Regions from separate parts of the Pontibacter sp. HJ8 genome, predicted to be linked through region 1. Evidence: riboswitches for the same ligand, from Rfam matches in the RefSeq annotation. Region 1 holds a riboswitch; each other region holds the start of a gene.
The links. Region 1 has a riboswitch for S-adenosylmethionine ahead of OB13_RS11405 (M14 family metallopeptidase). Riboswitches for the same ligand answer to the same signal wherever they lie in the genome.

Region 1 (2,265 bases):
AAAGATCGACTCCACCAGGCGGTACTGCGGCTGCTCGGTCGGCACCACATACGCTTTGCCTTTCTCGAACTGCTGGCCGTCTACACGTTGGGATTTCTCCAGCTCGTATACTTCGATGCGGTGGTCGAGCAGCAGCTTGGTGAATTTGCGCAGGCGTGTGGCGTCGTAGTTTTCGCCGTACACGTAGGCCCGCACGCCGTTTTTGCGCCCGTCGGTCAGAGCCGACTGGTAGAACTCGCGCTGGTGCTTGAGCAGCGTCTCGCGGTTTTCCACAGAAGCTTTTACCGTGGCCAAACCGGTGGCCAGGTGGTTGCGGATGGTGAAAGCGAAGGTGAGTACCCCCAGCGAGTTCTCCTGCTTGTTGCCACGCGAGCTGGCCTGCTCGAAGGTGATGCCCACGCCGCCCTGAAAATCCGGATAGGTAGAGCCGTAGCCCGGGTAAATGTTGTCGTACTGCTCTTTGGTGAAGTATAGCGAGCCCAGCTCGTCCAGCGCCTCGGCGTGGTACTTGGCCAGCAGCACGTTCAGCCCGTCGTAGGTGCTGCGCGGGATCAGCCGGTTTTCCGAACTATAGGGTTTGCTCGGCTCGAAGTAATAGGTCGAGTTGGTACCCATCTCGTGAAAGTCGATGAACACGTTGGGCAGCCACTTGTGGTAAAACTCCATGCGGTTGCGACTCTCCACGTGCGCCAGCGGCAGCCAGTCGCGGTTCAGGTCAAACCAGTAGTGGTTGCCGCGGCCGCCCGGCCATACTTCGTTGTGCTCGCGGTCCGCCGGGTCGCTCACGGCCGGGTTGCCCTGGTGCATGCTCACCCAGTTGGTGTGGCGGTCGCGGCCGTCCGGGTTCAGCGCCGGGTCGATGAACACCACCGATTCCTTCAGGTAGCGTTGCGTTTCCGGATCCTGGTTGGCCGTCAAGTAATAGGCCGTGAGCATGGACACTTCGGTGCTCGATGACTCGTTGCCGTGCACGTTGTAGCCCAGGTGCACCAGCACCGGCATGTTCGCCAGCGCAGGCGCTGCCTTGGCTGGGCTGGCCAGCTGCAGGTGCTCCTGCCGGATCTGCTCCAGGCGGCCGTGGTTTTCCGGTGAGGTGATGGTGGCAATGACCTGCGGACGGTGCTCGTAGGTATAGCCGATGGTTTCGAAGCTCACTTTGTCGGACACGCGGTCGAGTTCCTGCAGGTAGGCCACCACACGGTCGTAGCGGGTTTGCCGCTCGCCGATGCCGTAGCCCAGGAACTGCTCGGGAGTGGGAATTTTGGGATTAAAGTTTTTCGTTTTAGGGAAGTAATAACTGTTCTGCGCCAGCAGCGGCAGCGCAACAAGTCCCCATAAGGCGAGGGTGAAGAGAAGCCTCCAAGCAGGCTTCCGGGTGTTGAAATGCATAGGAATGTAAGGTATGGATGAAAGAAAGACCAGGCGTAGAAGCCTTGTCCGAATAAGCAAATGAAGGGGCTAGTGCTGCAGCAGGCAGGCGCGGAAGGAGCAGGCAGAAAGCCTGCAAATGCAACCAGACGTTCCTCGTCCTGCAAGGCAGGAGGCCGAAGGTGACGCGCCGCGACAACTGGCAGGTGCCAAAGCCACAGGTTTACCTGCTACAACAGCAGGAAAGCGCGAACGAGGTGATGCTCAGAAAAGTGGTGAAGAAACCGGTGCGACCTGGATTGGCGCTGAAAGGTGTTTGCATGAGGAAAACTTATAGGTCCCAAAACTGGGCAGGAAGTAGCACCTGGTTACTCAACTGGTTGCTAGAGGGTCGCGGAGCCTGCTCTCTCACCTCTTCGGTATAAATTCGTTGCAAAGGTATACTCACCGTATCCTGATTTGCAAATATTATTTTTCATTCACCTTTTGCTGCCTCTTCCTAAGGTCTCGAAGCGCCCTCTTCTACTGGCAAATAACATCCTGTGAAAACGGCTAAAATTCGGGCACAGCGTCCAATGCAAAGCATTTTGTGTTTTACAAAGCCGTCTTCCCAAGTATAGCCAAACAGGATGTTTTAATTTTTGAACGAAAATATTTTTTACAAAAAGCTTGCATCACTAAAAATCCTGCCCTTACCTTTGCAGCATCTTTATCAAGATTTATAAAGAAGAGGGAAGAGAGCAGGCTCCGCGAACCTCTAGCAACCAGCAGTCATACTGAAAAGGTGCTAACTCCTGCCCAGTTTTGGGACATATAAATTGTACGCATGAACTCACAGCACACAAAACCAGCATTCTCGACAACCGTCTTATCATTCGAAGCAGCGCCCGCTGCCCT
Region 2 (2,265 bases), on a different contig from region 1:
TGATTACCTATCCGGAAATTATCACACAACTTAGTATCAGTGAAGCGCTCACAACAGCTAATACAGGACGCCTATGCAAAAGCTACCCATCAACTGGCTGACGGAAGGCCTTATCGATTTTGAATATAAAAAATACCTGCTGCTGTCTTACCTGCAGTCCGCCCGGGCTGAGTTCGGGCAGCAGCGCCTCTACCCTGTTTTCTCCGATCTCATCCTGCACTACCGGAACCTGCAGCAGGTAAAAGCGCACAAAAAACTGGTGTATGAAGCCTTTCCGCAACGCATCACCCGGGCCGACTTCGAGAAGCTCGAACTGGTGTATGAGAAAATCGTGGAAGACGATGAAACCATGCAGCAGATCGAGGAGATCATCCAGTTTGCCGCTCCCCTGTTTGTAAACGCGGTGGAGGAAGGCAAGGAGTTGTATAACTTCATCGAAAAGCACCTGGAGGTCAACCCGGTAGGAATCACGCCCATGTATTTTGATGAGGGTTACCTTTTCCTGGATGCTTTCCCGGGCAAGGAAACGCAGGTATACGGTTACCGCATCACGGTATTTGAGAACACGTATGAGAAGTACAGGGGCATCCACACGCAGCTGCTCCGGACCGTACGCCGCGGCCTGACCCAGACGCACGAGAACCTCAAAGTACAGCTGGTGAAGGAAAATCAGGAACTCCCCAACCCTGCTACCTTCGTGGTGGTTGCCAAAGTGCCCTGCCCCCTGGAGAGTGCGCTGCTGCCTATTGCCAAGCGCTCGCTGGTCAAATACGTGGCAACGCTGGCAGCTTAAAGACAGCGTTGCCAAAACATTTTGCACATTTCCTTATCGATTGATTGAATTAATCGATAATATTGTACTTCGGTAACTGTACTGTTTGTACGGAAACAGAAATAATTTATAAAGAAGAGGCGAGAGACTAGGCTCCGTGACCCTCTGGCAACCACCCTCTAGGCAGGTGCCAAATCCTAACCCGAATTGTCGGGATAGATAAATTCAAAAGCATTATGCAAACTGTTATTTCCACATCAACCCAGGATCCTGCTCGTAGTGCTACTACCTGCCTCATCCATTCTTCTGTTTTTACAATGCCAGATTCTCAGCAAAAAGCGCTAAGCTGTTGTTGCTGTTGCATGTGCTAATACATCACATCTCTCTCTAATTTCCGCAACGGCTCTGACCTGCGGATGATCCCTTCAGCTGTTTTTCCTATACCTAGCCTCCTGACCGGGGGCTTACAGCATCGTGTTTCGCTGTATGGGGTTTCCATGGCTGGCTCCATGTGAGGCGCACAGGTATAGCTGAGAGCAGGCAGGGGAAAATCTTTCCATAATTTAACATTGCTTACATGAGTCAGTTACTCACTTTAGAATCCAGGCTACCTGCGTTGTCTGCAGCCCTGGAAGGCAAATCAGTACCGGAAGGGCTGCACTTCCTGGCAACTGAATTTGAGGGCAGCATCGCCTTCTCCTCCAGCCTGGGTATAGAAGACCAGTTGATCACCCACTATATTTTTTCGGACGGGCTGCCGGTGCGGGTATTCACCCTCGATACGGGCCGGCTTTTTAATGAAAGCTATGCCTTGCTCAACCGCACCAATGAGCGCTACGGCCGGAAGATGGAAATCTACTTTCCCAAACACGACGCGGTAGAGCAATTGGTCAATGCCAAGGGCCCGCTCAGCTTTTATAACTCTCTGGAAGACCGCAAAGCGTGTTGCTACGTGCGCAAGGTGGAGCCTCTGAAGCGGGCCCTGCAGGGCGTGCAGCTCTGGATCACCGGCCTCCGGGCCGAGCAGTCGGACAACCGGCAGGGGATGCAACTGCTCGAGTGGGATCCGGGCTTCGGGGTGATCAAGTATAACCCGCTGCTTCACTGGACGCTGGAAGAAGTACGCGAGGCGGTAAAGTACTTGCAGGTGCCCTACAATCCGCTGCACGACAAAGGCTTTGTCAGCATTGGCTGCGCCCCCTGCACCCGGGCGATAGCCGAAGGCGAAAACTTCCGCTCCGGCCGCTGGTGGTGGGAAGACAGCTCCAAAAAAGAATGCGGCCTGCACACACATCAACCGGAAAACCACCCGGCTGAAGAAGCAGTCAGTTTTCCATCACCAAGCAAAGAAGCAATTCAGTAACAGCTATATGAACACAAGATACCTTAATTACCTGGACCAGCTGGAGGCAGAGGCCATTCACATCATGCGTGAGGTAGCAGGACAGTTCCAAAAGCCTGCCCTGCTCTTTTCCGGGGGCAAAGATTCCATC
Region 3 (2,265 bases), on a different contig from region 1:
AAATCGACGTTGCCTGCGCCCATCGAATGTACTAGGTAGTACGCCGCATCAATGTCTTTTGGCAGTCCTTCGAGTGTATCGGGCTTTAACAGGTCGCCTTTTACCACTTGTACTTTTTCCTTCAGGCTATCGGCTACCACAAAGCGGCGCGGATCCCGCACGAGGCATACCACTTCATGCTTGTGCTCAACCAGCACAGGCAGTAGTCGTTTGCCTATATAGCCGTTTGCGCCTGTCAGGAGTATCTTCATTGCTGCTGGTTTGTTTGTTTTCGATTATGGTTTACTGTTGAGAACAGCCGGGCCTTACTTATGTTCCGGTGCTGCAAGTTTATCTGTTACAGGGGATGTTACCACAAGGTATAGCTTGTGAAAATTCCTGTTTTGTAAAGGCTTGGTATACAGTAGCATATTTTTAAATTTATTCGAAAAATTGAAATTTAATTCAATAGAAGTTTGGATTTACTAAAATCGCTCCCTAATATTGCAACCATCAAGTCAGATATCCCGAGGGGTATTGATTTATAAAGAAGCGCGGAGAGACAGGCTCTGTGAAGCGCTAGCAACCAGCCACCAGGCAAGGTGCTAATTCCTGATTCCGGATGTTCGGAAGACTATAAATTGATAACAGTATGAAAAAGGGAATTAAACCAGCTCAGTCATTTTTATCATTACCGGCAGCCTATCTGCCTGTTTCTACCCATGCCGCAGCACATGCTCTCATGTGTAACGCTATGCGCATGTGTTGTTGCTGTTGCTAGCACGCAAACCTCCACTCACCCTGCTGCATTTCTGCTAAGCCACTGGCATTGCCTGTAGCGATAGGTCATGTCGCAATCTCTTAATTCTTGTCTCAGACAAGCTAATCTAATCTATCATTTATCTCAAATCAGAACCACTATGGCAACTCCATTTCATTTCGACACGTTACAGCTGCACGCCGGCCAGGAAATAGACCCGACAACCCGCTCACGCGCAGTTCCTATCTACCAGACCTCCTCTTACGCTTTCAAGGATGCCGAGCATGGTGCGAACCTGTTTGCCCTGAAAGAGTTCGGCAACATCTATACCCGCATCATGAATCCCACGACGGATGTGTTCGAAAAGCGCATCGCGGCCCTGGAAGGTGGTGTGGCAGCCGTAGCAGTGGCGTCCGGACAGGCGGCTCAGTTCATCGCACTTTTCAATATTCTGCAGGCCGGTGACAATTTTGTTTCCTCCAGCAATCTCTATGGCGGGAGCTTTAACCAGTTCAAAGTGTCCTTTAAGCGACTCGGTATCGAAACACGTTTCGCAGAGAATGATGAAGTGGAAAGCTACGCCAAGCGGATCGACGAAAATACCAAAGCTATTTATGTGGAAACGATTGGCAACCCGCGCTTCAATGTTCCGGATTTTGAGGCCATCGCTGCGCTGGCAAGTGCGCACAATATTCCGCTGGTGGTGGACAATACCTTCGGTGCCGGCGGTTACCTCTTCCGTCCGCTGGAGCATGGAGCCAACGTGGTGGTGGAGTCCGCTACCAAGTGGATCGGCGGCCATGGCACCAGCATAGGCGGCGTAATCGTGGATGGTGGTAATTTCAACTGGGGCAACGGCAAGTTTCCGCAATTCTCCGAACCATCCGAAGGGTATCACGGGCTTAACTTCTGGGAAGTATTCGGTGCCGATGGTCCTTTCGGGAACATCGCCTTTTCAATCCGGGCCAGGGTAGAAGGTTTACGGGATTTCGGTCCTGCCATCAGTCCTTTCAACTCGTTCCTTCTGTTACAGGGGCTGGAGACGCTTTCGCTGCGGGTAGAGCGCACGGTGCAGAATGCGCAGATACTGGCCGAGTGGTTGGAGCAGCACGAGCAGGTGGAAAGCGTGAACTACCCGGGCCTGCCATCCAGCAAATACCACGAGCTGGCTAAAAAGTACCTCAAGCGGGGCTATGGTGGTGTGCTGTCTTTCAAGCTGAAGGGCGATAAGAAACAGGCAGAAACATTTGTCAACAGCCTGCAACTGGTCAGCCACCTCGCTAACGTAGGCGACGCCAAAACCCTCATCATACACCCGGCATCCACCACGCATCAGCAGTTATCGGAGCAGGAACAGGCAAACGCCGGCGTAGAACCCACCTTACTCCGTTTATCTGCCGGCATAGAATATATCGACGACATCAAAGCTGACCTCGAACATGCTTTTGCCAGCGTGCGACAAGGTCAATCAGAACCCGTTTTACAGTAACAGAATGCCAACTCATTTAGATTTTTATTATCAGCAG

Region 2: another riboswitch for S-adenosylmethionine. It lies ahead of OB13_RS20235 (phosphoadenylyl-sulfate reductase); the one in region 1 lies ahead of OB13_RS11405 (M14 family metallopeptidase).
Region 3: another riboswitch for S-adenosylmethionine. It lies ahead of OB13_RS01005 (O-acetylhomoserine aminocarboxypropyltransferase/cysteine synthase family protein); the one in region 1 lies ahead of OB13_RS11405 (M14 family metallopeptidase).

Annotation. Positions count from the first base shown of each region.
Region 1 is NZ_JSYF01000243.1:1,684-3,948, forward strand. Features, by position in the region: gene OB13_RS11405 (M14 family metallopeptidase) at 1-1,389, opposite strand, end outside; SAM riboswitch class I at 1,697-1,796, opposite strand; SAM riboswitch class I at 2,085-2,188, shown strand.
Region 2 is NZ_JSYF01000627.1:25,733-27,997, reverse strand. Features, by position in the region: gene OB13_RS20240 (hypothetical protein) at 74-793, shown strand; SAM riboswitch class I at 897-998, shown strand; gene OB13_RS20235 (phosphoadenylyl-sulfate reductase) at 1,350-2,135, shown strand; gene cysD (sulfate adenylyltransferase subunit CysD) at 2,143-2,265, shown strand, end outside.
Region 3 is NZ_JSYF01000018.1:25,502-27,766, reverse strand. Features, by position in the region: partial or broken gene OB13_RS01010 (SDR family oxidoreductase) at 1-251, opposite strand, end outside; SAM riboswitch class I at 519-622, shown strand; gene OB13_RS01005 (O-acetylhomoserine aminocarboxypropyltransferase/cysteine synthase family protein) at 900-2,228, shown strand; gene OB13_RS01000 (homoserine O-acetyltransferase family protein) at 2,233-2,265, shown strand, end outside.